2 regions of the Brochothrix campestris genome follow, and region 1 is predicted to be linked to the other one. Evidence: a T-box and tRNA genes for the amino acid it is inferred to sense, from the RefSeq annotation. Region 1 holds a T-box; the other holds one or more tRNA genes.

Evidence for each region. A T-box is a leader RNA that pairs with one kind of tRNA and senses whether it is charged. The one in region 1 lies ahead of glyQ (glycine--tRNA ligase subunit alpha), so its partner is inferred to be a tRNA-Gly.
Region 2: it encodes a tRNA-Gly, which carries the amino acid that the T-box ahead of glyQ (glycine--tRNA ligase subunit alpha) is inferred to sense. The anticodon was not compared.

What each region holds. Positions count from the first base shown of each region.
Region 1 is NZ_CP175511.1:1,054,778-1,071,436, reverse strand. It holds gene rpoD (RNA polymerase sigma factor RpoD) at 1-791, opposite strand, end outside; gene dnaG (DNA primase) at 813-2,630, opposite strand; gene ACJYYY_RS05330 (DUF188 domain-containing protein) at 2,647-3,096, opposite strand; gene glyS (glycine--tRNA ligase subunit beta) at 3,199-5,265, opposite strand; gene glyQ (glycine--tRNA ligase subunit alpha) at 5,267-6,145, opposite strand; T-box leader at 6,226-6,396, opposite strand; gene recO (DNA repair protein RecO) at 6,457-7,239, opposite strand; gene dinB (DNA polymerase IV) at 7,254-8,327, opposite strand; gene ACJYYY_RS05305 (SDR family oxidoreductase) at 8,416-9,186, opposite strand; gene rnz (ribonuclease Z) at 9,186-10,121, opposite strand; gene zwf (glucose-6-phosphate dehydrogenase) at 10,370-11,839, shown strand; gene ACJYYY_RS05290 (transposase) at 12,354-12,905, opposite strand; gene ACJYYY_RS05285 (transposase family protein) at 12,991-13,536, opposite strand; gene ACJYYY_RS05280 (DUF6884 domain-containing protein) at 13,685-14,152, opposite strand; gene ACJYYY_RS05275 (GNAT family N-acetyltransferase) at 14,155-14,679, opposite strand; gene budA (acetolactate decarboxylase) at 14,754-15,476, opposite strand; gene alsS (acetolactate synthase AlsS) at 15,492-16,659, opposite strand, start outside.
Region 2 is NZ_CP175511.1:1,924,319-1,940,977, reverse strand. It holds gene ACJYYY_RS09620 (NADPH-dependent FMN reductase) at 1-40, shown strand, start outside; gene ACJYYY_RS09615 (GNAT family N-acetyltransferase) at 158-589, opposite strand; gene ACJYYY_RS09610 (aldehyde dehydrogenase family protein) at 742-2,217, opposite strand; gene ACJYYY_RS09605 (aldehyde dehydrogenase family protein) at 2,412-3,887, opposite strand; gene ACJYYY_RS09600 (NAD(P)/FAD-dependent oxidoreductase) at 4,029-5,240, opposite strand; gene ACJYYY_RS09595 (transporter substrate-binding domain-containing protein) at 5,562-6,350, shown strand; gene ACJYYY_RS09590 (amino acid ABC transporter permease) at 6,384-7,052, shown strand; gene ACJYYY_RS09585 (amino acid ABC transporter ATP-binding protein) at 7,045-7,770, shown strand; gene ACJYYY_RS09580 (YjjG family noncanonical pyrimidine nucleotidase) at 7,856-8,539, shown strand; gene ACJYYY_RS09575 (insulinase family protein) at 8,620-11,544, shown strand; gene ACJYYY_RS09570 (helix-turn-helix domain-containing protein) at 11,707-12,069, shown strand; gene ACJYYY_RS09565 (Nramp family divalent metal transporter) at 12,222-13,577, shown strand; tRNA gene ACJYYY_RS09560 (tRNA-Gly) at 13,707-13,777, shown strand; gene queG (tRNA epoxyqueuosine(34) reductase QueG) at 13,859-14,998, shown strand; gene trmL (tRNA (uridine(34)/cytosine(34)/5-carboxymethylaminomethyluridine(34)-2'-O)-methyltransferase TrmL) at 15,007-15,519, shown strand; gene ACJYYY_RS09545 (hypothetical protein) at 15,777-16,241, shown strand; gene ACJYYY_RS09540 (inorganic phosphate transporter) at 16,289-16,659, opposite strand, start outside.

The sequences.
Region 1 (16,659 bases):
TCTTCTTCACCAATCGGTGTTTCTAATGAGACAGGCTCTTGTGCGATTTTAAGGATTTCACGTACTTTTTCAGTTGTTAAGTCCATTTCTTCACCGATTTCTTCTGGTGAAGGTTCACGACCTAAGTCTTGCAACAATTGACGTTGGACACGGATTAATTTATTGATTGTTTCAACCATATGCACTGGTATACGAATTGTACGTGCTTGATCGGCAATGGCACGGGTGATTGCTTGACGAATCCACCAAGTCGCATACGTACTAAATTTAAAGCCTTTAGAGAAATCAAATTTCTCAACAGCTTTCATTAAGCCCATGTTACCTTCTTGGATTAAATCAAGGAATAACATTCCACGACCAACATAACGTTTCGCTATCGATACAACTAAACGTAAGTTAGCTTCTGCTAATTGTGCCTTAGCTTCAAGGTCACCGGCTTCAATACGTTTTGCTAAGGCTACTTCTTCGGGCCCTGTTAAAAGATCGACACGACCAATTTCTTTTAAGTACATTCGTACAGGGTCATTGATTTTAACACCTGCAGGCACACTAAGGTCTGCAATGTTAATTTTTTCATCTTTTTCTACGGGTGCTGGTTCATCAGATAACTCAACACCTTCACTTGTTAAATGTTCAATGAACTCATCTAATACTTCAACATCTAAATCAAAGGGTGCGAGTTGTTTAGCCACTTCGTCATATGTGAGTGTATCATCTTTTTTTCCTCGTACTAGTAATTCCGCTTTTGTTTCTTCCAACGTTAATTTTTTCGCTACTGCTTTTTTTACCACTATGGAATTCCTCCTCTGATTTTAAAGCCTATCTAATGCGCGTTTTTTTGCAATTATCGCAAGTGAAATGGTACGGACTTGCTCGCTATCATTGGCATTAATCGCATCAATTTGCGCTTGTTTTAATCGTTTGAAATCTTGTACTTGTTGCAGTTTAGTCAACTGCGAACAACATTCATCGATATCCAGTTCTTCAGCATCGGGCATTTCTTCCATCTCCATCGCCACAATCAAGTCTTTGACTCGTTCATCTTTTACATTAAGTAAAAATTGCGACACATCGGCGGGATGACCTTCAAGATAATACGGTAATAAATAGGTATACATCGCTTGATAGTCATCATGATAAAACACCAGTGATTGCTGTTCAAACTTTTGCTGTGCTTGGTCGAAGAAATGTGTATCTTTCAACATCATCCGGATGATAAATCGTTCCAACTTATCCAATGCCGTGCGTTTCACCAGGCGTTGCTCTTGTGGTTGAAAGGCAAATTCTTCGTACTGTGGTTGAGGCTGCCGCTGTGCTAATTGTTGCCGTAAGACAGCTTTATCAATCTGTGTTCGTTGATTCAATTCAGCCAAGTACACTTCTTTTTCAATCGGATTTTCAATCCGGTTAATCTCAGTAAGCACTTGTTCTACATAATGTGCCACTTCATCAGCCTGTGATAAATCCGTTGCTAAACTCAAGTAGCGCATTAGAAATAATGGCCACTCTATTTGCTGTTGTTCATAAAAATCTTTAAAAGCTACGACCCCTTTTGTTTGAATATATTCATCCGGGTCTAATTTTTCGGGTAACGAGATAATCTTCACCTGCATGCCACGGGCTTCTTGTAATAGTTGCACCGCTTTATACGTCGCATTTAAACCTGCCGAATCACCATCGTAGCATACAATGACGCGATTTGTCACACGTTTCAGCTTCGAGATATGTTCTGGTGTTAAGGCCGTTCCCATTGAGGCCACTCCATTTGTTATACCCGCTTGACTGGCTGCAATAACATCCATAAACCCTTCAAAGACTGTCACAGCCTTTGTTTGACGGATTTCTTTTCGCACGTTAGCAAAGTTAAACAACGTCTCACGTTTATTAAAGAGGGCTGTTTCAGGACTGTTTAAGTATTTAGGACCTTCGACACCGGGTAATAACCGACCAGAAAACGCAATTGTTTGACCGCGGTCGTTTGTAATTGGAAACATTATCCGTTCACGAAAACGATCAACGGCGTTGCCATCGTCACGTCGTGCGAGTAAGCCGGCATCAATCATCACATGTTGATCAAAATCGCGTTTTTCTAAAAAGGCAGTGACTAATTCCCAACTTTTAGGGGCAAAGCCAATGTTGAATTGACGGATGACCTCGTCATTCAAGCCCCGGTCATGGAGGTAGTTAAGCGCCTCCGTGCCTTCTTCTGTACTCGTTAAGATGTAATGATATAGCTGTGACACAAGCGCATGCGCTTCAATCATTGCATGCGTATCATCTGTTTGATTGTTAGCATCATACGGTTCATTTGTTGGCGATTGTGCTACTTTTAAATCGCCGATAGGCAAATGACTTTGCTCGGCCAAGCGAATGGCAGCCTCCTGGAACGTAATACCTTCAGACTCCATAATAAAAGTGAACATATTACCACCTTTACCACAGCCAAAACAATGGAAAATTTGCTTTTCTGGTGAAACTGAAAAAGACGGTGTTTTTTCATTATGAAACGGACAAAGGCCACTGTAATTACGCCCTTGTTTTTTTAATTGAACATAGTCACTGACGACATCGACAATATCGTTCTCTTGCTGAATACGGGTTAATAATTCTTCTGGTATTCGATTAGACATTTAGGACCACATCATTTCATTCATTAGTTTGTAAATAGTTAGAAAACCGTTGCTTAAACATGTGACGATCAGCTGTAGTAAATGCCTTTGGACCTTTTGAATGAACCCCTTGTCGCCGTTGTTTAGCTGCTAAATAACGCCGTTCGAGGCTAGCATCAATCGTATTCACATCATAGATAAGTCCGTATTGGTTAATGACGAGCGCTGCCTTTGCCAACAAGAGACTGGCCAAGCCAATGTCTTGAGTGATGACTAAGGTTGTTGCAGTCGTTAGATTAACGATTTTTAAATCGGCTGCTTCTTTGGTCGTATCAACAAACACCCAATTACCTGTACGGTTAACTGAAAAATGATTATAAGAGGCCACAAAGGTTACTGGTATATTTAATGGCGCTGTTAAGGCCAGCACTTCCTCCTTTACAGGACACGCATCGGCATCAACAATAATCAATGATATCATTCGCATTGTGGCTCCCTCCTAAAAAGAGGGTTTTTGTTCACTTAGATAGACCATAATAGTATTATTCGCTAGCTATTCCAAAAACCCTTTTAATTTGTGAAAATATTTTTATTTCACGATAATCGCATCAAATTTAGCAAAACGAGCGACGATATTATTCAATTCAGCAAGCATCGCTAAGCGGTTTGTACGAATCGCTTCGTCGTCGACCATTACAAGTGTATTTTCAAAGAAACGAGCAATCGGTTGTTGTAATTGTTTCAAGACGGTTAATTTTTCGGTTGATGATGCGGCTGCAAAGGCTGCTTTAACCGTTTTAATTTCGCGATACAGCGCTTGCTCACTCTCGTTTTCAAACAATGTTTCATCAATAGTTACGGTTTTATCCAATTTACGTGCAAGGTTCATCACCCGTGTCAAGGCCTCAACTGTTGGACGGAACCAGTCTGCTTGGCTAACCTTGTTTAAGGCTGCTGCACGCTCAAATAGCTGTGCTAAATCATTTGTTTCTCCAGCAACGGCTGCTTCAATTAAATCATGACGAACATCATCATTAGCTAATAAATTACGAAGACGACGCGCTAAAAATTGGTTGAATTTCAAGACGGTTTCATCGATTGGCATCACTTTGACACCGGCTGCTTCTTCTAATGTAATAATATCACGTACCGTACCATCGAATGGTAATTCCCAGCGTTGATCAATTAAAATCCGTACCACACCAATCATCGCACGTCGCAAGGCAAACGGATCATTCGAACCGGTTGGAATCATATCAACTGAGAAGAAGGCACCTAATGTTTCTAATTTATCTGCTAAGGCAAGTAACGCCCCTACTTTTGTAGCAGGCAATTCGCCTTCTGAGCTTGTTGGCATGTATGACTCCCGAATCGCAGTTGCAACGACTTCGTTTTCTCCTTGCAACAAAGCATATTTAGCACCCATCTCGCCTTGTAATTCAGGGAATTCACCGACTAAGTTGGTCACTAAGTCAAACTTATAAATAGCAGCTGCACGTTGAACATCCGCGATTTCGCTTGCACTAAAGTTGAATAAGCCCGCAAGCTTCGTTGCAACTAAACCAACACGTTCAATTTTGTCAGACATCGTACCAATTTTTTGATGGAAGGTGATTTTTTTCAATTTTTCAAGTGCTGCCGCAATCGTGATTTTTTGATCTTCTTGATAGAAGAACTCGCCATCCGACAAACGTGCACGGAGTACTTTTTCGTTTCCTTTAGCAACGGTCTCTAAATGTTCCGCATTCCCATTTCGAACGGTAATAAAGAACGGCAATAACTGACCGTCATGTGCCATGACAGGGAAGTACCGTTGGTGCTCACGCATAATCGTAATTAAAACGTCCGCTGGTAAGTCTAAATAATTTTCTTCATAATTACCAAATAAAACGGTCGGATATTCAACTAAATTCGTTACTTCTTCAAGGAGGTCGGCATCGATTGGCACGTTCCAGTTTTTTACAGACGCAAGGTCCGCAATTTGGTCAGCAATCAGTTGGCGTCGCTCTGCTTGTTGAGCAATAACAAATACTTCTTTTAACTGCGTTTCATAAGTTGCTGCTGACGTGATGTCAATCTCATGTCCTAAGAAACGATGTCCGCGCGTTGTTCGACCTGTCGTTACATCTAAAATTGAGAACGGAATGACAGTATCGCCATAAAGGGCAACGATCCAATGAATCGGACGGATGTATTTAGTGTGGTGATTTGCCCAGTGCATATTAACAGGGAAGTTTAGGCCTAAGATAATTTTATCCCATTCTTTTAATAAATCAGCTGTGGCAACACCGACTGTTTTTTTATTAACAAAGGCATATTCTGTTCCTTTTAATTCTTTGAAGAAGATATCGTCGGTTGTTAAACCTTGTCCACGCACGAAACCTTGGGCTGCACGTGACCAGTCACCATTTTCATCTTGTGCTGTTTTACGGGCCGGGCCACGCACTTCATCTTCGCTGTCGGCTTGTGACGGTGCAACAGCTTTAACTGTAACTGCTAAACGACGCGGTGTTGAAAAAGAAGCAACCGCTTCATAGGCTAATCCTTTTTCGGCTAACCATGCTTCAACATGTTCTTTCAACTGTATTTCTGATGCTTGGACATATTTGGCGGGCATTTCTTCTAAACCAATTTCTAATAAAATATCTTGAGTCATCTTATTTGTCCTCCTTTTTCAACATTGGGAAGCCCAATTTTTCACGCTCTGCCACGTATGTTTTAGCAACCGTACGGGCCAATTTACGAATACGGCTAATGTAGTTAGCGCGTTCCGTGACAGAGACCGCACCACGTGCATCTAAGAGGTTAAAGGTATGTGAACATTTAAGAATGTAATCATAGGCTGGGTGAACCAGACCCAATTCTAATTGCGTCAATGCTTCTTGTTCAAAACTCGCAAAATTTGCTAAAAGCATTTCTTGATTTGATGTTTCAAAGGCATATTTTGAGTGCTCATATTCTGCTTGACCGAATAACATACGGTAAGTCACACCATCATGCCATTCTAAGTCAAATACGCTTTCTTTATCTTGAATGTATGATGCCAGACGTTCGATACCATACGTGATTTCACTAGTGACGGGTGAACATTCTAAGCCACCGACTTGTTGAAAATAGGTAAACTGTGTGATTTCCATACCATCGAGCCAAACTTCCCACCCAAGTCCAGCACAACCCATTGACGGGTTTTCCCAGTTATCTTCGACAAAGCGAATATCATGTTTTAATGGGTCAATACCAATCGCAGCTAACGAACCTAAGTATAATTCTTGGATGTTCGCTGGTGAAGGTTTAATCACCACTTGGAATTGATGATGTTGGAACAGACGGTTAGGATTTTCACCATAACGGCCATCATCTGGTCGACGTGAAGGTTCAACATAACAAGCTGCCCATGGTTCTGGTCCAATAGCGCGTAAGAACGTATAAGGACTCATGGTACCCGCCCCTTTTTCGACATCATACGATTGAAGCAAGAGACAGTTTTGTTCTGACCAATAAGCTTGCAATGTTTGGATCATTTTTTGTACATTCATTTGACATTCTCCTTCGGTAATTGTTTTTTTGCATCGTGGATAAGGCGCAAAAAAGCCCCTATGCTAATCACAATGACTAACATAGGGACGATAAACATCGCGGTTCCACCCTACTTGATGATATAACTATCATCCACCTCAATAAACTAAGCTCCAAGCTGCCTTCACAATCGCCATGTTATATGGTTCACACTATCCCATACTCACTGAAACTGGTTTAAATTGCTACTACTGCTCTTCATTGCTTCTATATACGTCTTTAAATATACGATAAAATAGTATTATTGTCAATCATAACAGCTCATTTAGCATCATTCAGGTGGCGCTGCCTCAGACGTGTCCACTTTCATTTGGGAGCCCCAGTCAGACATTTGATTTAAAAAGCGTTTTGTTTTTAAATTCAAACCAGACACTTCATTATAATACGTATCAATCGCCCATTGGACTTGTTTCGTTACCTCATCGTTCACATCAATTTTACCCAGACGGTTAAAGTCAATTAAATAATACAGCCGCAGTAAACGAATCACCTTATCAGACAACTGCAAACGATTCGGGTCCTCATCAAAACAACGACGTGAAATTAAACCATTGTGTTTGATTGAAAAATCAAACGGACCCTCTGTCTCACCTGTTAAGACACAACCACGAAACTCAGGATAATGTCCTAATACATTAAGCATCTTCAATTCGAAGATTTGACTAATGACGTGTGCATTTTCACCAGCAGCCATTTTTTCAATCACTTGATAAATCAACGAAAATAAGGCCGGATTGGGCTCTCGTTCCTCAATCGCCTTATCGAGTAAGTCGACACAGTAGGATGCATACGCTGTCGTAAAAATATCTTGTGAAATGAGCGGGAAGCGTTCAATCACTTCCCCTTGTTGAATTGTGCCTAATCCTTTGTTGCCAAAGTACATGAATTCACCATAGGTAAACAGCTGTGTGACAGCAGCAATCCGACTGTTGCTTTTTTTTGCACCGCGTGCCACCAAACTGATTTTGCCATGCTCTTTTGTGTATAAACGGATAATTTTATCGGATTCACGATAATCCATCACGCGAATAATTAACCCTTCGCACCGTTCCATTGTAACACCCCTTTTTATAGCCCTTTCAATCGTAAGTTCTCATAGTGTCTCGTTGCCAAGTTAGTAACTGTTAAGCCAATCAGCCGCACCGGTTGTTGCGTCCACATCTCTTCAAATATTTGGAGGCCATAAAAATAAAGTTCATGACTTTCACTGAGCCGCAGTGGCAATGTGAGTCGTTTTGTTTCAGTTGAAAAATCACTGTAACGAATTTTCAAGACGATTGTTTGGGTGCTCAGCTGCTTCTCAGTTAAGGTTTGCGCTATCTTTTGTGCAAAATGACGTAAGGTGAGTTGCAGTTGTTGTTCATCAATCACATCGGCCGAAAAGGTCGTTTCTCGTCCTAGCGACTTACGTTCACGCGCTGTTCGCACCGGCGAGTCATCAATCCCCCTCACAAGCCGATACAATTGATACCCCCGTTTTTTAAACTGCATGATTAAATCCCATTCACGCCACTCATATAAGTCTGCCCCCGTATGAATGCCAAGGGTGTGCATTTTTTCGGCGGTCACCTGACCAACACCATAAAAATCATCAATCGGGAGCTGCGCAAGAAAAGCCAAGGCTTGCTCAGGCGTGATGACTGTTCGACCCGCTGGCTTTTGGTAATCTGAGGCTAGTTTAGCAATGAATTTATTATAAGAGACACCCGCCGACGAGGTTAACTGCAGTTCATCATAGATTGTCGCTTGAATTTGTTGTGCTAGGCGGCTCGCTGATCGTTCATTGCGTTTGTTTTCGGTGACATCTAAGTACGCTTCATCCAAAGATAACGGCTCAATTTGATCGGTGTAACGGCTAAAGATTTCACGAATTTTGAGTGACACTTCTTGATAACGTGCCATCCGTGGCGGGATAAAAATTGCTTGTGGACAAAGTTTTAACGCTTCAACACTCGACATCGCCGAATGGACACCAAAGGTACGGGCCTCATATGATGCTGTCGAAACAACCCCACGCTTTGATACACGGGGGTCGCTAGCGATAACAACAGGCTTGCCTTTCAATTCCGGGTGGTCAGTTTGTTCCACCTGCGCAAAAAAGCAATCCATATCGATATGAATAATTTTACGTTGTCGTTTCATCTCACCAACTCCTCAAACTCGAACATATGTTCTAGTAGTTTAACATGTCACGTCAGGTTTGTACATCACGACTATCACTGCTACTTTACTATTTTTTCAAGAAGAAAGGTTTCGCAATTGCCTCCACTGTCCGCGGAAAAAACGCATGAACTCGGGCGGCAAACGCCATCGTTAACGGGAGGGTTACCTCGCGCTTTTTCTTCCCAAGGCAACGCACCATTTTCGACGCTACCTGCTCTGGTGTTAAGCTAAAGCGAGCGATGTTTTTCAAATATTCGCCCGATGGATCAGCAATCTCAAAAAATGGTGTTTCAATTGGGCCAGGGTTAATCGTTGTCACGTAGATACCGTCGCCAGCCACTTCCATCCGCAACGCATCCGTATAACCAACAAGCGCAAACTTACTGGCCGCATAGACGCTTGACTTCGGTGTCCCGATTTTGCCAGCAACCGAAGCAATCATCATAATATGCCCATAGCCTTGTTGCTTAAACTGTGGTAGTAATAGTTGGTTCAAATGAATCCCCCCACTAACATTGGTGAGCAGCATTCCTTCCACTTGTTCGATTGTTGTATCGACTGCATTGGCAAATATCCCAAAACCAGCACAATGAACAATCGCATCAATCACCGGAAAGCGTTCAAGCACCATTTGTATCGTCTCTACCACTTGTTGCGCGACACTGACATCGCATTGATACACATGAGCTTGCCCCCGGTATTGATTGGCTAATACCACCATTGGCTCTGTTCGACGCGCCATTAAAATGACTCGTTTACCTTGTGCGAGTAATTGTTCCGCCACAACATGACCAACACCGCTCGAAGCGCCTGTCACGATAACTGTTTCAATCTGCATCAGTCTTCACCTACAATGTAAGGCACATCAAAGGTCATAAAATCATCCGCTATATCGGTCTGTTCAAAGACTTCACGGGCTTCTTGTGCCAATTTGTTTAGATCATCATAGAGGTAACGGGATGAAATATGTGTTAACAATAAGTGTTTGGCGTTTGCCTTAGCCGCAATTGTCGCTGCCTGCGTGGTTGATGAATGAAAATAAGCCCGTGCCATTTTGCTCTTATCCGCTTCAAAGGTTGCTTCATGAACAAGGACATTGGCCTGTTCCGCCAGTTTGACTGAATTTTCAGTCGGTCGTGTATCCCCTAAGATTGTTACCACACGCCCTTTGACTGATTCGCCAACAAAATCCTTACCCACAATCGTCGTACCATCGGCTAATGTTACAGTCTTCCCGTCTTTAATGTCTTTGAAAATCGGGCCCGGTTTAATGCCTAATGCTTTTAAGGCCGCCACATCTAATTTACCAATTTTATCGGTTTCTTCTATTCTATAGCCGTAACTATCGATTCCATGACTTAACAAGGCCGTCTCAACCTTAAACTGTTCATCTTGGAAGACAATTCCGGGTGTGATTTCTTCTATTACTAACGGATAGGCTAAATGTGTTTGCGAGACACGGAGGCTCGTTTCGATAAAGGCTCGTATTCCTTTTGGTCCATAGACCGTTAAGGTCGTGTCACCACCTTGGAACGAACGACTGCTCAGCAAACCGGGCAAGCCAAAAATATGATCACCATGAAGGTGAGAAATAAAGATTTTTTCAATTTTACCTGGCTTCAATGTGCTTTTCAGCAGTTGATGTTGGGTTGCTTCACCACAGTCAAATAGCCACCATGTGCTGCGTTCATCTAGCAACTGCAAGGCAATCGCACTCACATTGCGTGTTTTGGCAGGTACCCCTGCACCTGTGCCTAAAAAAGTAATTTCCATTTTGTCTTGCCTCTTTTCTCTGATGTAAGGTTTACGTCTTATTTTACCATAATTTTCGCCGTAATAATAAATTTAATGTGTGTTATCAACACGTAGCTATGGTAACGCTTACAGTGTTGCCTGTGCCGTTTTTTTGAATAATTTTATTTTTTTCAAGATTGTTGACTATCCGACTTTTCGCTTTCGTGTTATATTAATAAGTGCAAGCAAAAACGCATTAAAATGAGAATGAAAGAAGGCTTACCGATATGACTAAAATTACTGAAGAAACAGCACTGATTACAATATTTGGTGGCACAGGCGATTTAGCTAACCGCAAATTATATCCTGCTATCTACCGTTTGTATGCAAAAGGATTTTTGAAAGAAAATTTCGCCGTTATTGGTACTGCACGTCGCCAGTTAACCGACGCTTTGTTCCGCGAACGTGTTGCTTCTTCGATTGCATCTATTGCCGATAAATCACACATCCAAGCGTTCGTTTCCCATTTTTATTATCGTTCACACGATGTTACGAACAAAGAATCATATAAGGTATTGTTAGACTTATCAAACGAGCTTGATACAACATATCACCTTAAAGGCAATCGTGTTTTTTTCCTTGCGATGGCACCAACTTTCTTCAATGAAATTGCTATCCGCTTAAAATCTGAAGGCTTAGTTGCAACTAAAGGTTATCAACGTCTAATGATTGAAAAACCGTTTGGTCATGACCTTGCTTCAGCACAGGAATTAAACGATGCACTCGGTCATGCCTTTAATGAAAATCAAATTTACCGCATTGATCATTACTTAGGAAAAGAAATGGTACAAAATGTTTCGGCGATCCGCTTTGCCAATCCAATGATTGAGGCACTCTGGAATAACCGTCACATTAGCAATGTGCAGGTGACATTAGCAGAAGAACTTGGCGTCGAAGAACGCGGTGGTTACTATGACAACAGCGGTGCCTTACGTGATATGTTCCAAAATCATATTTTACAAGTCGTATCGTTATTGTTAATGGACTTCCCTTTAACATTAGATAAAGCTGAAATCCGTGCCGAAAAAGTGCGTTTATTACGTTCGTTAGATGTGCCAGAATTAGATGTCGTTAACAATTTATTCGTTCCTGGTCAGTACGATGCAAACCCAACTGACCCACAAACGTTTAAAGCGTATCGGTCAGAAGAAAACGTTTCGCCGACATCAACGACTGAGACCTATGTTGCTGGTAAATTGACGTCTCACAGCGATCGTTGGAACGGTGTGCCAATCTACATTAGAACAGGAAAACGGCTCTCTAATAAAAAAACGAACATCGTGATTGAATTCAAGAACGATCGTCCTGACTTATTTGATGACAGCAGCGAAAAAGTTGCGAATACGTTAGTGATTGAAATCGCACCTAACGAAAGCATTACCTTAAAACTTAACGTCAAGGTGCCTGGCCTTGGTCTTGCGACACAACCGACACAGCTACAAACAGCGGCTGATGCGGTCGACCAAAATGCGCCCGAAGCGTATGAAAAAGTTATTCACGACTGCTTACGCGGTGACGCCACTTATTTCTCACACTGGGATGAAGTAGCACTCTCATGGCAGTTGGCTGACCGTATTTACGAAGGTTGGAAATTGAGCCCTACCGAATTACCAAATTATGATTCAGGCAGCGCTGGTCCAATCGCGGCTGACGAACTGTTAGCGCGTGATGGCCATACATGGTACCCCCTTTCGTAATCCAAAAGAGTGACGACAGTTTTTAACTGTCGTCACTTCAGACTGAAGATAAACGCTGTTCTAGGTCGTCAATGCCTCGCCTTATCGGAGTCGAGTACCATCTGTACACTCACCTCTAAGGCTCGTGTTTCCTACTATAACAACATTTCTATTCAGTCTTATCATCTCGTATACAAAGTCACTGTAATAGCATTACAAAGAAAATGAAGTCTGTTTAGACTTTGTCTACAATCTGGAGTGACGACAGTTTTTAAGGCTCTATGTCAAATAGTGTTGTTATTCAAAATTTAGTAAAATAAGTCATTTTTGCAGCTACCTTTTTTGGTAGCTGCTTTTTTGTAGTCATTCCTAATGTGAAGGACGCTTTCTGCGGGTGACGCTTCATCCTCCGCGCTCCGCTGTGGGGTATTCAGCTGCCACTTTTCCCGCTAGAGTCGCCTTCACAAACGTCATGACGCTGCACGTTTATTATTGAGGCTCTCGCGTATTAAAAGACAGTAAAAGAGTCAATTAATTACGAGTTGGGAGCGATGCGTTTATGATTGAATCCGAGTAGAATCCTGTTTCTGAAATTTGAAAAGTTACGGTAACCAAACGAAATCCGTTTAATCACTTTTATTTTGTTATTGATCCCTCCTAAATGCCCGTTGGAATCCTCGTATTTAGAACTATTTTCGATTGCAGGTAAATGCTTGTTTAATGTTTTTAAACTGCGTTTCAGTTGTGAAGAAACGAAAGGTTTTTTAGTCTGAATCAGTGATTGGTAAGCAGGGGGATTTTTGTGTTGTAGCGCAATCAGTAATTGCTGTGCTAGTTCGTACGTTTCTTTGAATTCAACATCCAGTGTCATAAAGTAATCGATGATTCCTCTCGAACTTTTTTGTCCGTTAAATAAACGATGATAGCGATAATCAAAATCGCTTAAGTCTGTTTTGTTTTTGAGAAGTAATTTCCAATACGCTTTGAGTTTACGATAAATCTTTTTATCTTCTGAGTTTGAAGTATCATAACGGTTCATGAGTTTAATGCGTGTTTGATTAAGGGAGCGTGTTACTAATTGGGACAAATGAAAACGATCGATGATGCAATCTTCTAGATGGGAGGATATCAATGATTTCATATTTTTTCGCATCAGTGAAAATAAAACGCATCTAACTTTCAGCACTCTTTACCGATTTGAATTCATCCATTGAAAGATGTAGTGGAAGCCTTTGATAGTTCGGTTTGAATTGAGGAGACCATTGGTGTAAAGCACGATTAACAGTAGTTGTTGAAACACTCTGTCTAAAAGCGATATCTTTTTCAGAAGTAATAAACTGCCCTTCGGCAGCTAGTGTTTGAATGATGCATTTGGTGATAAAACAATTTCGTTTTACCATCGAAGTTGAAGCGATAAAGGTTGTTTTACATCCTTTACATAAGAAGCGTTGCTTCTTTAAAAAGAGATAGGTTGGAAGGTTATTTGTTTTAGGGAGTGTGATACGTGATAGTTTAGTTCCGTGTTTAATGAGTTTAACTGTTTTATTATTAAAGCCGCAATTCGCACACCGTGAGGGTGTGTAAGAGCGTGTACCCAAATAACAAGTGCTTAAAACACCTTTAATTAACTGAGTTAAACACCATGTTTTTGGAAAAGAAATAGTTTCATCTGTAATTCCAGAGGAATTCGCGATATTATTAAAAGTGATAGCTGACATTGTCGAATCCCCCTTATAGATTTGTTGTGGTGACTTAATATTATAGGGATTTTGAAAATGTTGCTATTTTTTTACGAAAAAATAGGCATCAGTGAAAATTCACCAACACCATAAATTATAGAACCGTTTTTAACTGTCGTCACTTTTTTTATCTATGAAACGGTTCTGATAACAGAATCGCTTGTTTCATTCTTTGTTGCATCTTCCCAATTCCACCAAGACCATGGAGTGGATATTGAACACGCTGCGCGTCGGTGGCTGTCATAAAGGCCGCCACCACTTTGATAAACTTTTGGCCACCAAATAAATACAACGGCGATTCGTCACTGTAGTGCTGTTGCCACTGCGCCCGTAACCTCGTAGCGGTAATCGTCGTCGAATTAAGACCACTCGCATTAAAGCGTACATCATAGCTTTCATCTAGCATTTGCTCGAGTGCTACTAAACCATAAAAGGGTGACAAAATAAGTACTTGTTCCTTTGGTAAGAATTGCTCGACGTATTGTCGACAGAGACGATGAAACGTCCCTGTATAGACTTCACCAGCAGGGAGTGGGCAAACCGCTATCAATTTATCCCACCGCTTTGGTTTACCACTTGCAATAATAACCGTCATCGTCACTGGCCTCCTATCGGTTTATGCCAATGAATAATATCTTTTTCACAGTAATCCAATTCAAAGCCATTTTTTTGTAGCACATGTTTCGATGCCGTATTATACATAAAACACTTGGCGCGAATGTGTTGCATCCCCTCAGCGATGAACCACTCGCAAATCGCTGCAATCGCCTCTGTCATATACCCTTTATTCTGACAGCGAGGAATGATCGAGTATCCGAGTTCAACACGCTTCGTTTCGCTCGGTGTCCCTTGCCCTCCTATTTCACCAATTACTTCTTGGGTCTCTTTTAAAACAATTAGGCGTGTCCATTTGGAATCAGCTGGATTTTCATTTAACTGTTCTAAGGCAAATGGCAAGTAAAAGAGGAAATCAATTCCCGGCCATTCGGGCGCCACTTGATAGCCACAAAGTTGTTCTAATCGCCGATGACTATCCATCGTGGCCGCGACGTAATCAACATAATATGGAATTAAGAGCAACCGCTCTGTTTCAATCGTTGCAATGTTTCGTTCTACTGCCATTCGGCTCACCTCTTTTGTCTATCATATCAAACAAACTACCCAAATTAAATATCTGGGTAGTCAAAATATCGCGTTTAATTTTCAGCTTCTTCAATGTCCGATACCATGTTAGGATTGTTTAAATCCGCTTCATAGTACTCGGTTGTTTGTGGCACTTGTAATTTGAAAGCTGTTTGTGGAGCCAATTCGACCGTGCCTTCTAACATGTCGTAGGCAAACAAGTGACCCCCGGCGTCTCGTTCTGCAGTAATAAAGTGCAGATGATAGCCCGCAACACCAACTCCTTGAAAATAAGGTGGTGTCCAAAAACCGAGCACTGTTCCTTTGACATTTTCAAAATGAAAGACCGGCTGTTTTTTAACCGCTTCAACAAGTGGCTGATACGGACGCATTTGCTTCGGTACAACACGAGTATCTACCGATTTAAATGTTCCCGTTAGCTTGACAGCGAAAAAGATATTCGGGCTAATTTCAGCATAGGCACGAATCTTCGCCTCGATTTCTAAACGTGTCATTCCGCCGCTAACTTCAAATGAAAGTGACGGTTCAAAATGAGACACACTCGCGAATGGCGTTGTTTCTTCTGGCTCTTTCAAATAGGCTTGCCCGTTGGACTTAATTTGATAAGCCTCACCATCGATCACCACCAATTCGCCATCAAAGTCATGCAAGGTACCAATACCAATATCTCCCTGTTTCAAGAGATCGGCAAATGTAATCGAGCCGGCAAATTGCGCACCTACAAGCGCTCCCATCGTTGAATGTTGAAATAATTGATTGACGTTTGCTTCAGACATTTTTGTTCCTTCTTCCTAGTTCATTGTATCTTCCATTACCATGTCGGCTAGTTTGATGTTGTCGCGATAATCAACTGGAATATCAACAACAACCGGCCCTTCAGTTGCTAATGCTTCGTTTAAAACAGACTCTAATTCGCTAATATCATTTACACGTAAACCTTTTGCCCCCATTGACTCAGCGTACATTGCAAAATCAACTGGTCCTAATTTAACAGCAGCATCTTTACCGTATTTCTTTTGTTGCTGGAAGGCAACCATATCGTATGTACCATCGTTCCAAACAAGGTGTACTAAGTTTGATTTTAAGCGTACGGCTGTTTCAAGTTCTTGACCTGAAAAGAGGAAGCCACCATCACCTGACATTGACACGACTTTTTCAGTTGGACGAACGAGCGAAGCAGCAATCCCCCAAGGCAAAGCGACACCAAGTGTTTGCATCCCGTTTGAGAAGAGAAGACGACGTGGTTCGTAGCTACGGAATAGACGAGCCATATAAATGTAAATTGAGCCAACATCGACTGTCACAGTCATGTCATCTGTTAAGAGACGTTGTAACGTATTCACTAACGTAATCGGATGTACCCGGGTTTGATCAGCGAGGGCTGGTTCTTTAACAAGTGTATGACGCTGTTTTTCACGTATGCCCGCTAAGACTGCTTCGGCAGTTGCGTCCAACGTAATCCCTTTAAACTGTTCAGTGACAAGTTCGAGCGTTTCTGTAATATCACCCACAAGTTCTGTTACTGGTTGGTAGTTGTGATCGATATCCGCTGCTACTGTATCAAGATGAACGATAGTACGGTTGTTATCCGGGTTCCAAATGATTGGATCATATTCGATTGGATCATAACCAATAGTAATAACGAGATCTGCTTGGTTTAACAAGAAATCACCTGGTTGGTTACGGAACAAACCAACACGACCATAAAAGTTACTTTCAAGCTCACGAGAAATAATACCTGAACCTTGGAATGTTTCAACAACTGGCATCGGATGTTTTGCCAAGAAATGACGAATCGCTGCTGTTGCTTCGATTGAGCTCGCACGCATCCCCAATAAGAGCACTGGAAGTTTAGCCTTGCTTAATCGCTCAACTAAAGTTGTAACATCACGTTTCGATGCTGATCCGAGATGTGGCGCTGAAATATGCGGAATCGCTTTAGCAGCTACATCTGTTGCA
Region 2 (16,659 bases), 870 kb from region 1:
TGCCGAACAGTTAGAGCGAAAAGTGAAAGCAGCTCATTAAACTTTGAAGCTATTGGAAGGGTAAGGCAAGCGACGATTTGCCGACGATGAAGTTACTGTGAAATAGCCAAAAAGGAGTGAATCAGTCGTTACTGATTTACTCCTTTTAATTTATGGTCTATAAGTTTTTACTCATTTCAACATGTGGAATAGCTTCTTCGTAAAAAACAGCTGAGACGGTTTCGTAGCCGAGTTTATTATAGAAAACCTCAGCCTGTGTTTGTCCATGAAGAATTGCTCTAACTTGCTGATGAGCACGCGCATGTTCTTCAAGTCCGTCGATAATTAAACGTCCCATGCCACCTTTCCGATGATTTGCAAGCACACAAATTCGTTCGAGTTTAGCGGTATCATTTGCGATAAATCGTAGCCGAGCCGTACCAACGGGGCGCTCACCGTCAGTTAAGAGAAAATGATGAGCAGCGGTTAAAGTATCGTAGGCGTCAAGTTCATTGTCGGGGGCAACACCTTGTTCATCAACAAAAACCGCCATCCGAATTGCGAATGCAGCCTGTAGTTGTTCTGTGGTCTTAATCTCAATCAGTTTCATCAAAATCCTCCTAAGTATTGAAAGTTATGCTCAATTATAGCATAAAAAACACAGCCGCTTTCGGCTGTGTCCGATTGTATATCAAGTCGATAGCATTGAAAATAATTAAAAGTAAACGCCTTTTTACGAACAGCTAAGACTAACAGTCTTAGTTAATAAAGTCCGTCGGTCGCTTCTTTTGTGCTAATATAAATGTTTTTTGATTGTGAATAAGCATCGAGCATCATCTTATGTGTTTCACGACCAATGCCTGATTTCTTAACACCGCCAAAAGGAGCTCCGGCTGGAATTTGGTTATACGTATTGACCCAAACACGGCCTGTTTCCATGCCACGTGCGACCTTAAGTGCGGTGTTAATATTTGTCGACCACACACCGCCTCCTAAACCATAGTCAGAATCATTAGCGAGTGTGATGACCTCGTCGATTGTTTTGAATTTAATGACCGTTGCAACGGGGCCAAAGATTTCTTCTTGAGCGACGCGCATATCATTTGTAACATTAGCCAATAAGGTGGGCGCTAAAAAGGCCCCGTTACGATTGCCGTTAACTTCTAAGGAAACACCACCTGTAATCAAGGTAGCCCCCTCAGCTTCACCAATGGCAACATAGTCTTTGATTTTTTCTAGTTGACGCATATTCACTTGGGCACCCATTTGCGTATCCATTTCCCACGGTAAGCCAACCTTAACCTTTTCGAAGGCAGTTTTTAAGGCAGCGATGAACTTGTCATAAATACCTTCTTGGACAAAAATACGTGAACCGGCACAACAAACCTGACCTTGGTTAAATAAAATTCCCAGTTGAGCCCCTTCAATAGCACGATCAAACGGCATGTCATCGAAGAAAATGTTGGCTGATTTCCCACCTAATTCCAAGGTCGCAGGAATGAGCCGTTTGGCAGCTTGCTCCGCGACTTCGTAACCAATTTCAGTCGAACCAGTGAAGGCAAGTTTGGCAAAGCCGTCGTGTTTCAACATGTAGTCCCCAGAGTCAGAACCACGACCTGTTATTAAGTTAACGACTCCAGCAGGTAGTACTTGATCCAATAGTTTGAATAATTCAAGCAAGCTCAGACTTGTTGAAGAAGAGGGGTGAATTACTAAGGTGTTTCCTGCAGCAATCGCAGGTGCTATTTTCCAAGCTGCCATTAAGATAGGGAAGTTCCAAGGGACGATTTGCCCAACAACACCAATTGGTTCACGTAAAACGAGCGATAATGTATCTTCATCAAAGTCTTTAACACTGCCTTCTTCAGCACGGATAACACCCGCAAAATAGCGGAAGTGATCGGCAGCTAAGGGTACATCAACCGTTGAGGTTTCTCTAATTGGTTTACCATTATCGAGCGTTTCAATCATGGCTAACTTATCGGTATTAGCATCAATTAGGTCAGCGATTTTAAGTAACATTTTACTGCGGTTTACAACATCAACCTTTTTCCAACTTTTGAAAGCAAGATGGGCAGCTGCGACCGCTTGGTCAACATCAGCATGTGTCGCATCAACGAATTCAGCTAATGGTTCACCATTACTTGGGTTTTCGGCAGTAATAAATCGGGCATCATTTGCTGTTTGCCATTGTCCATCAATATATAGTCCGTAACGTTTGTCAATAAGTGTTGTCATCATAAAACTTCCCTTCGTAGTTGAATTGAGTATGTAGTGAAACGTGACGCTTCTCTTTTGGTAAGCGCTTACAAAGTAAAGTATAGTACAGTTCATGCTATTTGTAAAACAAAGGAGCTTAACAAAAAACAAGCTAGCAAGGTTAATAAAAGTGCTAGCTTGTTGCCTAGTAATTAACAGTGAGTGCGTTGTTGTTAATAGAGTCCTTCTGTTTCGGTTTTGGTACTAATATAAATATTTTTTGTTTGCGTATAAGCAGCCAACATCATTTTATGGGTTTCGCGTCCAATCCCAGATTTTTTCACACCGCCGAAAGGTGAGCCAGCAGGGACTTGGTTGTAAGTGTTGACCCAAACGCGTCCAGTATGAAGACCACGTCCCACTTTAAGTGCTGTGTTGAGATTAGTTGTCCAAACACCACCACTGAGACCATACTCCGAGTCGTTAGCGAGTGCAATGACCTCATCAATCGTCTCGAATTTTATGACAGTAGCAACCGGTCCGAAAATTTCTTCGCGGACGACACGCATTGAAGGTGTCACATTGGTGAGGAGGGTCGGTGCTAAAAAAGCCCCATTAGCTTGTTCATCAATCGCTAGCGTTACGCCACCAGTTAAGAGTGTTGCGCCTTCTTTTTGACCAATTGCAATATAGTCAGTGATTTTTTTGAGTTGACGTTGATTAACTTGAGCACCCATTTGAGTCTCTTTCTCCCAAGGGAGTCCCACCTTTACTTGTTCAAATGCTTTTTTCAGTTCGGCAATGAAGCGGTCATAAACACCGGCTTGAACAAAAATACGTGAGCCAGCACAACAGACTTGACCTTGATTATATAAAATGCCGAGTTGTGCTCCTTCAAGCGCACGATTAAACGGCATGTCATCAAAAAAGATATTGGCTGATTTTCCACCAAGCTCTAAGGTTGCCGGTATCAGCTTATTGGCAGCATGTTTAGCGACCTCGTAACCAATTTCAGTTGAACCGGTAAAGGCGAGTTTAGCAAAACCAGGATGTTCTAACAGTGCTTGCCCCGATTCTGAGCCACGGCCGGTAATTAAATTAACGACACCTGGAGGTAACACCTCTGCCATTAATTTGAACAACTCGAGTAAACTTAAACTTGTGGCTGAGGAAGGTTTAATAACTAAGGTATTACCAGCAGCAAGGGCGGGGGCCAGCTTCCAAGCGGCCATTAACAAAGGGAAGTTCCAGGGAATAATCTGACCTACAACCCCAATCGGTTCGTTTAAAACAAGCGAGAGGGTATCATTATCAAAGTCTTTGACGCTGCCTTCTTCGGTGCGAATGACACCGGCGAAATAACGGAAGTGATCAGCTGAAAGTGGCACATCAATCGTTGTTGTTTCTCTAATCGGTTTACCGTTATCGAGCGTTTCAATTAGGGCGAGCCGCTCACAATTAGAGTCGATTAAATCAGCTATTTTCAAGAGCATGTTGCTTCGGGTTACGACATCTACAGCTTTCCAATCATTAAAGGAAGCAGTGGCAGCGACAACTGCGTTATCAACATCAGTCGCAGTGGCATCAATAAACTGTGATAATATGTCGCCATTACTTGGATTAGTAGCGTTCATAAAGATGGCTCCTTTAGGAATAACCCATTCACCGTTAATAAATAAACCGTATCGTTCATCTAGTCTTGTTTGCATTTCACATCATCCTTTCGATTTGAAGTAATGGTAGAAAACGCTTACAAGTAAAGTTTAACGAACTGTAATCTGTTTGTAAAACGAAACAGCTTGCGAACAAAAAAAGATGACCGAATGGTCATCTTGAATGGTGTCTGTATCTTAAACAGTATACATGCTTTTCTTGCGGAAAATCTTTTGCTTTTTGAGGACAGTGTCGACGCCACCGATTAAAACAATTGATCGTGTATCAATCACCTTTTTTAAGACTGAGGCAGTAACGCCGCGTAATTGTTTCCCCATGACGACACCAACGGCATCATGACGGCCAATTGAGCAAACAGTGCCTTTTGGTCGATAAATAAACTCTTTTAGATTGCCCCCTTTGAGTAAGGCTGCAATATTGTTGGCGGCACAATCGGCTTGCTGCATTGCGATTTGGGCAGTAGTTGGATAAGGAAAGCCGGTTGTTTCATCCATCACAATGGAACAATCCCCAATCATCATTACATCTCGACAATCCGGTACCGTTAAGTTTTTATGAACCAAGACACGTCCACGATCGGATGTGAAGTTTGAGTTTGTAATAACAGAACTACCACGAACACCACCGGCCCAAACAAACATATCAGCAGGTTCAATCGAACTCGTTGCCGCGTCACGGTCAAGTTTATGATAGACGCTATCGACCGTTATTTTAGCAACACGACCTTTAATAAAGGTGACGCCTTTTTTCTCAAGTTTCTTAATGATGTAGTTACTTAATTCAGGTGAAAACATCGGTAAAACATTTGATTGGATACACGATACTTTGACCTGATTGCGTTTTATATTCGCTGCTTTTGTAAGGAAGGGCAGTTGTTCGACTAGTTCACCGATATATTCGATGCTTGTGAAACCTGCACCACCAACAACAATTGAGAGCGTTTCTTCGGGCTGTAATGCCCGTAATTTTTCATTTAATTGGTCATAAATATTTTTGACAGATGGAATATTTGTAATTTGATACGCATAATCATTTAATCCATCAATGCCAAACGATTCAAATTCAAAACCGAGGGCGATGAGTAGATAATCATAAGTGAGGGCTTCGTGATTATCAAATAAAACCATTTTTGTTTGATGATCGATTTGTGAAACTGTCGCTTCAATAAATGTTGTGTAATGAGGGTCGACAACACTTGAGACAGGATAACAAATATCGCCGGGATTAGCAGCTCCCGTTGCAACTTCATGTAAGGCTGTTTTTTCACAGTGATAACTGTGTTTATTAACTAAAATAAGCTCAGCATCTGGCTTTAAGTCTTGTAATCTTTTTAGTGCCCGTAAACCACCATAGCCAGCACCTAAAATGACGATTTTTTTCTTACCCAACCTACTCAACTCCTTTTGCCATTGATGACAAAAATTTGACACAACCTTAGTATAACGCAGTTGTAAGCGTCTTACAATTTAAAAAAACAACATGATTTTGATAAGTATCTTTCATTATAATTTATCAAATGAAATATCTGAAAATATAAATTAATGCATAAATGTATAAAAATACGAATAAAAAGGCTGTATTTTGTATAAAAACATCATTTTATTTATAAAAAGGACTTGACGTGCATAAATATTACAGGTAATATAATTAAATATAGAAGCGAAATGATAAATGATAAACTAAAAACAAATAGATGGGGGAAATGAAAAATGAAAAAAGTTATAATAATGATGATGACGGCATTATTGGTTGTGTTAGCGGCTTGTGGTGCGAATGCAGAGGCACCAACAAAGAAAAGTGAAGACGGCAAGAAAACAATTGTGATGGGTACAAGTGCCGATTATCCACCATTTGAATCTGTTGATACAAAAACAAATGAAATCGTTGGATTTGATATTGATGTTGCAAAATACATCACAAAAGAATTAGGTTACAACTTAGAAATTAAAGATCAAAAATTTGGTGGTTTAATTGCTGCCTTGAATAAAGAAAGCGTTGATTTCGTTATGGCGGGTATGGTTAAAAACGAAGAGCGTGCGAAACAAGTTGATTTCTCGAGTGTTTATTTCACCTCACATCAAGTTGTGTTAGTGCCAAAAGGTAGCGACATTAAAACAACAGCCGATTTAAAAGGTAAAAAAGTCGGCGTTCAAATCGGTTCGACACAAGCTGCTTTAGCTGAAGACTTGAACAAAAAAGCACCAATGAAAGTGGAACAATGGGATAAAGTAAACGAGATGGTTGAAGCAATGGCTGGTAACAAACTCGATGCGATTATTACAGTAGACACTGTTGCCTATGGTTATACGAAGGATTCAGATCGTTTAGCACAGTTTAATGTTGAAGATGATTCGTTAGAAACAGGTGACCCAATGTCAATCGCACTTCCTAAAGGCAGCAAATTAACAGCTGACTTCAATAAAGTATTGAAAGAAATGGAAGAAAATGGCGAAATGGATAAATTAGTTGAAAAATGGATTAAAAGTGGCGGTCAATAAGCATCGCAAAAATTGGAAGGAGTGAACGATGGCATGCAAGGTATGATAGACGTTTTTAATCAGTTAAAACCATCGATTCCTTATATATTAAACGGTGTGTGGGTTACGTTACAAATTGCCTTTTTCTCCGCTTTGTTTGGCTTTATATTAGGAATCATCTTAGCAATCTTCAAAATTAGTAAATTGAAAGCATTGAGCTTATTCGCTCGTTTTTATACTTCGATTTTTCGTGGCACACCGTTAATTATGCAATTATCACTCGTATACTTAGCGTTACCACAATTATTTCACTTCGATATTGAACCATTAACAGCTGCAATCATTACCTTTTCTTTGAATTCAGCAGCTTACATGTCTGAAATCATCCGTTCTGGATTAAATGCGGTTGATAAAGGGCAGTATGAAGCAGGTAAGGCTTTGGGCGTTCCTTATGGTAAACTAATGTTAGATATCATTTTACCGCAGGCAATCAAAAACATCCTACCGGCTTTAATGAATGAGTTTATTACGTTAACAAAAGAATCAGCAATCGTATCAACCATTGCTGTAACAGACTTAATGCGTCGTGCAGAAATTGTCTCAGCAAATATGTACATGTACTTCCCACCAATGATTGTGGCATTTATTGTGTACTACTGCTTAACAATGATCTTGACGTTCATTGGTTCGTTAATTGAAAGGAGACTGGGTCGCAGTGATTAAGATGGAAGCCGTTAATAAAAGTTTTGGTAAATTACATGTTTTAAAAGATATCACGACAACAATTAATGATGGTGAAGTTGTCACAATTATTGGACCATCAGGCTCTGGCAAATCAACCCTCCTTCGGACAATCAACTTGCTCGGTGAACCAACGACGGGTGCTATTTTTATCGATGAGCAAAACATCACATTATTAAAAGAGAAACAAGTGATGCAAATGCGTAGTGAAGTCGGCATGGTGTTTCAACACTTTAATTTATTCCCTCATAAAACAGTGCTTGAAAACATTACCTATGCTCCGATTAAGGTCCGTAAAATCGAAAAGGCACAGGCTGTAAAAGAGGCTGAAGCATTGCTACAACAAGTTGGCTTAGCCGACAAAGCCGATGTGTACCCATCGAAATTATCAGGTGGTCAAAAACAACGGGTGGCAATTGCACGTGCCTTAGCAATGAAACCGAAATACCTCTTGTTTGATGAACCGACTTCGGCGTTAGATCCAGAAATGGTTAAAGAAGTACTCGAAGTGATTCAATCATTAGCCACAACAGGTATTACAATGGTGATTGTTACGCATGAAATGGCCTTTGCTGAACGCGTATCGAGTAAAATTATTTTTATGGATGAAGGCAAAATTATCGAGGAGACAGAACCAAGTATTTTCTTCGAAGCACCACAATCTGAACGTGCTAAAATTTTCTTAGAAAAAGTATTGTAAGCCAAACTAAAGCTGTTAGAAATAGTAATTTCGAACGTGCTAACAAAAATGTTAGCACGTTTCTTATGTATAAAGGAGAGTACTTATGCCAACCTATAACACCTTATTATTCGATGTCGATGACACGTTGCTCGATTTCGCAGCGACAGAAAAAGCGGCCTTAATTAAATTATTTGCTCACGAACAAGTCACTTTATCATCTGCCATTGAAACACGCTATCAAATAATCAATCATCACCTGTGGCGTCGCTTTGAACAGGGCCAAATATCGCAACAAGAAGTTGTTTCTGGTCGTTTCCAGCAACTCTTTGATGAACTCGGAATTGCACGAGATGGGTCTGTTTGTGATGAGCGTTTTCGCGAGTATTTAGCAGAAGGGCATTTTTTAATCGAGGGTGCAAGACCATTAATTGAAAAATTACATCAGCAGGTCGCGCTTTATGTTGTAACGAATGGCGTCTCAAGTACACAGTATCGTCGCTTAACTGATTCGGGTTTGATGCCTTATTTTAAAGATGTCTTTGTATCAGAAGATACTGGGTTTCAAAAACCGATGTCGGGCTTCTTTGATCATGTATTTGAACGGATTCCGCAGTTTAATAAGGCAGACACAATGATTATTGGTGATTCGCTCACCTCTGATATTAAAGGCGGCAATATGGCGGGGATCGCCACCTGTTGGTATAATCCGGCACGTAAAGATAGTCAGGGTTATACGCCAACATTTGAAATAGCACATTTAGATGAAGTCATAGGGCTCACGCTATAAGTCGTAATAGGTTAAATGCCCCGTTTAATTTGCTATAATAGAATCATTGAACAAATAGAGTATTCACTAGGAGGAAATAGATGTTAGATTTAAAACTAGCTGCAAATTACCATGGTTTTAAGTATGAAGAACGTGAAGAAATTGCTGAAATCGAATCAGTGGTTCACCGCTTTACTCATAATAAGAGTGGGGCAAAACTGCTTTATATCGAAAATGATGATACAAATAAAGTGTTTTCGATTTCGTTTCGGACGCCACCAGAAGATGACACCGGCGTGTTCCATATTTTAGAACACTCTGTTTTATGTGGTTCTAAAAAATACCCATTAAAAGAACCTTTCGTCGAGTTGGTAAAAGGGTCGCTTAATACGTTCTTAAATGCAATGACGTTCAGCGATAAAACGATGTATCCGATTGCGAGTCAAAATGACAAGGACTTCCAAAACTTAATGGATGTATATTTAGATGCGGTTTTTAATCCTTTATTGACTGAAAAAGAAACGATTTTACAGCAAGAAGGTTGGCATCATGAGTTAACGCGTGCGGATGCAGATATTAGTTATAAAGGTGTTGTCTACAATGAAATGAAGGGTGTCTTCTCATCGCCGGAACAAATCTTGATGCGCAGTATTCAAAAATCACTCTTTCCTGATACACCATACCGCTATGAATCAGGTGGCGATCCTGTTGCAATTCCTTCGTTGAGTTATCAACAATTTGTTGCGGATTATAAACGTTTCTACAACGCATCTAACAGTTATATTACGCTTGCAGGAGACCTTGATTTACTAGAAAAGTTAGCATTCTTAGATGAAGCTTATTTAGCACAGTATCAACAGGTAGAAAATACGACAGCTCTTCCTTACCAACTTGCATTAGGTGATTTAAATGTTGAGGTCAAGCAGTATGCAGTATTGCCGACTGAAACATTAGAAGATAAAACGTACCTCAGTCTAAACTATGTTATTTCTGATATTTTTGATGCTGAAAATTACTTCGCTTTAGACGTATTAGAGTATATTTTATTAGAAAGTTCAGCTGCACCATTGAAACAAGCTTTACTTGATGCCAAATTAGGTAATGATGTGTTTGGGATGTATGAAAATGGTGTGCTACAACCGTTCTTTAGTATTGTCATTAAAAATGCCAATGCGAGTGATCAAGCACGCTTTCAAACTGTTGTACGAGAAACGTTACAAAAACTCGTGTCTGACGGTATCGACAAAGAGCTGATTGAATCAGCGATTACCTTGAAAGAATTCCAATTGCGTGAAGCTGATTTTGGCTCAATGCCAAAAGGGTTAATCTATTCGATGCGTGCGATGGATAGTTGGTTGTATGATGGTAAACCAACGACACATTTACAATATGAAAAAACGTTGGCAGGTGTTAAAAATGCCCTTCATTCGCCTTATTTTGAAAAGTTAATCGATCGTTATTTCCTCAATAGTTTACATGAAAGTCTAGTGATTGTTGAACCATCACATACATTGGCTGATGAACTGAATGAGGCAGTCGCAGCTGAATTGAATGACTTTAAAGCGGGGTTAACAGAAGCCGAAGTTGCTCAACTTGTTGCAGACAATCAAACGCTGAAAGCGTTACAAGAAAGTGTGGATACGGAGTTCGATTTACAAAAGCTACCGATGTTAGCACGCACTGACGTTGAACCGCAAGCGACCGATTATCCAATCGCTTTGAGCGCAGCTGATCAAATCCCAGTGATGTTCTATGAAACCAATACAAATAAAATTGCTTATTTGACACTGATGTTTAATACATCTCATATCGCACAAGCTGATATTCCTTATCTTGGGTTACTCGAAGATTTAGTCGGACAACTTGCAACAGGTAAATATAGTTATGGAGCGCTTTCGAATGAGTTGAACATTGTGACGGGAGGAACTAGTTTTTATAACAGTATTTTGAGTGAAAAAGTACCGTCTGAAAAATTCCAAACGTATTTTGCAGTTAAAACAAAAATCCTGCAAGGAGGCATCCGTTCGGGCTTAACTTTTGTGATGGACATCTTAAAAGACACGCGCTTTGAAGATCAAAAACGCATCACTGAAATTGTCCAAATTATCAAGTCGCGCATCGAAATGAGTATGAACCAAGCCGGTCATAATATTGCTGCTGCTCGTTTAGCATCGTATGTGGAACCTGTTAGTAACTATTCAGAAGATATTCGTGGTTTAGGTTACTATGATTTTATTTGTGAATTAACAACTGCATTAGAAACCGATTTTGCCACGGTTCAATTAAAATTGAATGAGTTACTTACGCAATTAATTAGTAAAGAAGCATTAAGTGTCGCGATTACGGGTGACCAAGTGATTTATGATGAAGTTGTGGCAGCTCTTGCGACGATAGACTTACCTCATAGTGATAACAAGGCTGATGCCAATCGAACGTATCCGTTAAATCCTTCAATTAACGAAGGCTTAAAAACGTCGAGCAAAGTACAGTATGTTGTTAAAGGTGGTCTCATTGATCAGACCAAATATCCATATTCCGGTCATATTACCGTCTTGAAGAAGATTTTATCGTATGATTATTTATGGAACCAAGTGCGTGTCTTAGGTGGCGCCTATGGATCGGGCTTTGTGATGCAAGACAATGGCAAATGGTTATTCTGGTCATATCGTGATCCAAACTTAGTCGACACGTTGGCCGTGTATGATAAAGTGGTCGCTTATTTACGTGCCTTTGATGCGAGTGATTACGAAATGACAAAATACATTATTGGCACAATGGGAAGCATGGATATGCCATTATCAGCCCGTCAAAAAGGCGCACGTGCAGTGGCACGCTACCAAAAAGGTCTGCAATTGGCTGATATCCAACAAACCCGTGATGAAATATTGAGTACAACAGCAGCCGATATTCGTGAGATGGCAAACATGTTTGCAGATGCTTTAGAAGATGCAAAAGTATGTGTGTTTGGGAACAGTGATCAAATCGATGCCCAAAGTGAGTTGTTTGATCACCTCCGTGAACTGTAGTTTGTTCAATTTTTAATATTCTAGTAGATGTTTAATTAGACTTTGTCTACAATCTGAAACGTATACGCATTAGTCGTATACGTTTTTTTAGGTTGAGGGCAACGCAAACGGTCGGATAAATGCTAAAATAGAAGTAGAAGCACGATAAAGGGGCCGATTACAATGAACATTGGTGAAAAGATTAAGGCAGAACGTTTAAAACGAGGCTATACACAAAAAGAATTGGCTGAACGCATTAAGGTTAATCCCTCTGCGATTAGTAAATATGAAATGAACCGTAACCGACCACCACTCAATATTTTAGTGGCGATTGCCCAAGAGGTCGGCACACCGGTGAACTACTTTGTTGATGACGTCAATGGTTTACGTGATGAAACAATTAATTCGACATTCCCACTGCTCGATAATCCAGAATTAGAGGCGTGGTACTTAGAACTACCCTATCGTTTAACACGTGAGCAATTACAACTATTAAAGCAACTTTCAAATCAATTGGAGACGTGGCAAATTTCAGAAAAAAAATAATTTTTTTTTAAGGTTGTTAGAATAGGTAATGAAGCGGTTACAACTGTAATCGTTTTTTATTTTGACGTTGACAATAATGTTTCCTTAGGGCAAAATATACAGTGTAGAAACAAAGCGAATAAAACAGTGTATAAACGAAGGAGATGTTGTGAATGACACATAAAGTAAAAGACGAGCATCACTCAGTCGTGGAACATGCGAATGGTGCCAGTTTAGAAGAGATTAACAACACCGTAGCGATGCCTGAAAAAGGTGGTTTCTGGAAAAAGTTAGCAGCCTATAGTGGACCAGGTGTATTGATTGCCGTTGGTTATATGGATCCTGGGAATTGGATTACCTCGATTGCAGGTGGTGCTCAATATGCCTACGCTTTACTGTCAGTTATTTTGATTGCTAGTGTTGTAGCGATGTTATTACAAAGCATGGCCGCCCGGTTAGGGATTGTTACAGGGATGGACTTAGCACAGGCCACACGTAAGGCAACCAGTAAACCCGTCGGTGTTGTTCTATGGATTATTACCGAGTTAGCAATCATGGCAACAGATATTGCCGAGGTTATCGGTGGTGCTATCGCCTTACATTTATTGTTTGGGATGCCTCTCATAGTCGGTGTAGCGATTACAGCCCTTGATGTAATGCTATTGCTGTTGCTTTCAAAAGTTGGTTTTCGTAAAATTGAAGCGATTGTAGCGACCTTAATTGCAACCATCTTCATTGTCTTTTTATACGAAGTTATTTTAGCGAGTCCAGAATGGGGACCGATGCTAAAAGGCTTTATTCCTGACCCACAAATTGCGTTACAACCAGGAATGTTATTATTAGCATTAGGTATTGTTGGTGCAACCATCATGCCCCATAACTTATACTTACATAGTTCGATTATTCAAGCGCGTCAGTTTAAGCGGACGAAAAAAGGTAAAAAAGAAGCGATTCGCTTTGCAACCATCGATTCAAACATTCAATTAACAGTCGCGATGATTGTTAACTGCTTATTGCTCATCTTAGGAGCAGCAATGTTTTATGGATTGGATAGTGAACTAGGCCGTTTTGTCGAATTATACAATGCCTTAAGTGATAATAAAATCGTCGGTGCAGTCGCGAGTCCGGTGTTAAGTACCTTGTTTGCGGTTGCCTTATTAGCCTCTGGTCAAAACTCAACCATTACTGGTACGTTATCAGGTCAGATTGTTATGGAAGGCTTTATCAAAATGAAGATTCCAATGTGGCTCCGTCGTGTTGTAACTCGTTTGTTAGCGATTATTCCAGTCATTATTATGGTAATTGTTTTCAACGGTCAAGATGCAAAGGTGGAAGAATTACTTATTTACACACAGGTGTTCTTAAGTATTGCCCTCCCATTTGCGATTATTCCATTAACGATTTTCACAAGTAGTAAAAAGTTAATGGGGGAATTTGCTAATCCGACATGGATGAAATACACCGCGTGGATTATCGCGATTTTCTTAACAATTTTGAACATATATTTAATTTACGGAACCTTTACTTAAGGCTAGTCAACGTTGTCAGTTTTTTATTGTGAAAAGCTGATGACGTTTTTTTATACTGTTTTAGCCTAAAAGACTTGATTTTCAATCGTTTTTTGGTATACTAAAGAAGTAATAAATAAGGAGTAATTAGCGGGTGTAGTTTAGTGGTAAAACTACAGCCTTCCAAGCTGTTGTCGTCGGTTCGATCCCGATCACCCGCTTAATGAACATAAAGCACTGCCGGGTTATTATTAACTGGTGAGTGCTTTTTTTTGATAATAAAGGGCACTGGGGGTGAAAAGATGGTGGATACGTTAAAGGACGAAATCAAGGCTTATGCAAAAACAATTGGCATTCAAAAAATCGGTTTTACAACGGCGGACTACTTTCAAACGTTAGAAAAGCGCTTAAGCTTTGCCCAAGAGCATGATTTATTAACTGGTTTTGAACATCCGGTCATTGCAGAACGGGTCAACCCCAGTCTCATTTTCGAGCAACCGCAATCGATTATTGCGATTGCCTTAGCCTATCCCAATCAGATGGATAATACGTTACGAAGTAAGCGTGGCGAGTGGCGTGGTGTCTTTGCGCGTGCCTCATGGGGGGTCGATTATCATACCGTCTTGCGTGAAAAACTGGCTTTATTAGAAGCGTTTATTAAAACAAAGGTGCCAGAAGCGCGTACAAAGTCGATGGTCGACACCGGGGAGTTATCCGATGTGGCAGTGGCCGAACGGGCAGGGATTGGCTGGCGGGGCAAGAACACGCTTTTAATCACACCAGAGTATGGTAGCTTTGTTTATCTCGGTGAAATGATTACCAATATTGCGTTTGAACCAGATGAACCGATGGGTGACCAGTGTGGGGAATGCACACAGTGCATTAAGGCATGCCCAACAGGTGCCTTGCTTGGTGATGGCAAGATGAATGGCAAGGAATGCTTGAGTTATCAAACCCAAACAAAGGGGATGATGCCGGAGCGATTCCGTGATAAACTGCATAATCGTCTTTATGGCTGTGATACCTGTCAGGTCGTTTGTCCGTATAATCGTGGCAAAGACTTTCACCTTCATCCGGCGATGGAGCCTGATGAGGCGAAGGTGAAACCGTTATTGAAACCATTGCTGACGATTTCTAATCGCGAGTTTAAAGAAACATTTGGACCGATGGCGGGGTCGTGGCGAGGAAAAAAACCACTCCAACGCAATGCGATTTTAATTTTAGGACGCTATAAGGACGAAACGGCAATTCCTGATTTGGTCAATTGCTTACTGGCTGATCCTCGACCAGTCATTCGAGGCACTGCTGCCTATGCCTTAGCTAAAATTGGTGGTCATATTGCCTTAGAGGCACTTCAAACCGCTCAACAAGAAGAAACAGATGACGAAGCACGCGCTGAAATTACAGCGGCATTATTAAACTTATCTCAGAAAGAAGGATGAACATAACCATGAATCATATTGTCTTATTCCAACCCGAAATACCAGCTAATACAGGAAATATTTCCCGCACGTGTGCCGGCACCAATACAGCCTTACATTTAATCCGCCCACTCGGATTTTCAATTGAAGATAAGTATTTAAAACGAGCAGGACTCGATTATTGGGACAGTGTTAATTTATCAATGCATGATTCATTAGAGGAGTTATTTGATAAATACCCTGACGGCAAATTTTATTTCATTACAAAATTCGGTGAGCATACATACAGCGACTTTGATTACAGCGATACAAGCTCAGATATTTTCTTCGTTTTCGGTAAAGAAACAACTGGTTTACCGGATTCTGTGTTGCGTGATCATCGTGAAAATTGCCTCCGCATTCCGATGTCAGATAACATTCGTTCGTTGAACTTGAGTAATACAGCAGCGATATTAACATACGAAGCGTTGCGTCAACAAAACTTTCAACATATGAATGTTGAGGCGCCAACGTATGATCATATTGTATTCGAGAAGGATTAGTAGTAATCCAAAAAAGTAGCAAACCAAAAAGGTTTGCTACTTTTTTTAAAATAATTAGTGCGTTGTTAAATTATGGTGTATTTATAATTACGCAAAAGATGGATTAAGAGTGGACAATACTTACAGTTAATGTCTCATTATGTTATTTTAAAAGGGGATTTGCAAAAAAACGACTGGAATTCATCGTCAAGAAGTATTTATTAAACGGCACAATCAGAAGAAATTGTTTATGATGTTTTTAAAAGAGGGGGGAACAGATGAAAAAAATACAGGCTGTTAAAGTGTTAAAACAATTCAATTTACGATTTAAATACGCGGATCAGTTATTTATTCGTGCGTTTATCGTGCCAGAAATCTGGTCGTTCAAAGAAATGGAAAAGTATTTACGAAAAACGTTTAATAAAAAAGACATCCATATCCTAAATCATCGTCAAGTAAAAGTATATGCCATCCAAGAAAACCTCTCTAAATCTAGAGTAAATAAAGCAGACACGATAAGCGAATATTGGAATGATGGTTTGCAAAGAGATATAGGAATTAAGTTAGAGGATGAGTGGATTGTTGTCAATTATATTACAGATACAAAAATAACTGTGGAGTCTTTTTTAGAGCTACTTAAAAAGCTGTATCCGTATTTACTGAGAATTGAAATGTTATATCAAGCTGAATGTTTAATAAAAAACGATTGTTTTGAATGTGATGACTTAGGTGATTACAGATAAAGCTGAAAAAAGGAGCCACTTAAGATGGCTCCTTCCTTTCAAATGGATTACATAAACAAGGTGAAAATATAATATACGAGCCCAGCAACTGCGGCTGAGATAGGTAAGGTAATGACCCAAGTGATAACCATGCGTTGGGCTGTATCCCATTTAACACCACGGATTCGGTGTGATGAACCAACACCAAGAATAGATGAACTAATAACATGCGTCGTACTTACGGGCAATCCTAAGCCAGTCGCAGTGAAAATAACAGACATCGAACCAAGGTCAGCAGCTACCCCGTTAACAGGTTTGATTTTCATAATCTTACTACCGACGGTTTTAATGATTTTCCAACCACCAATTGAAGTCCCAACTGCCATTGCAGTCGCGCAGGCTACCTGTACCCAGAAATGGACGCCATCAGCATCTGTTT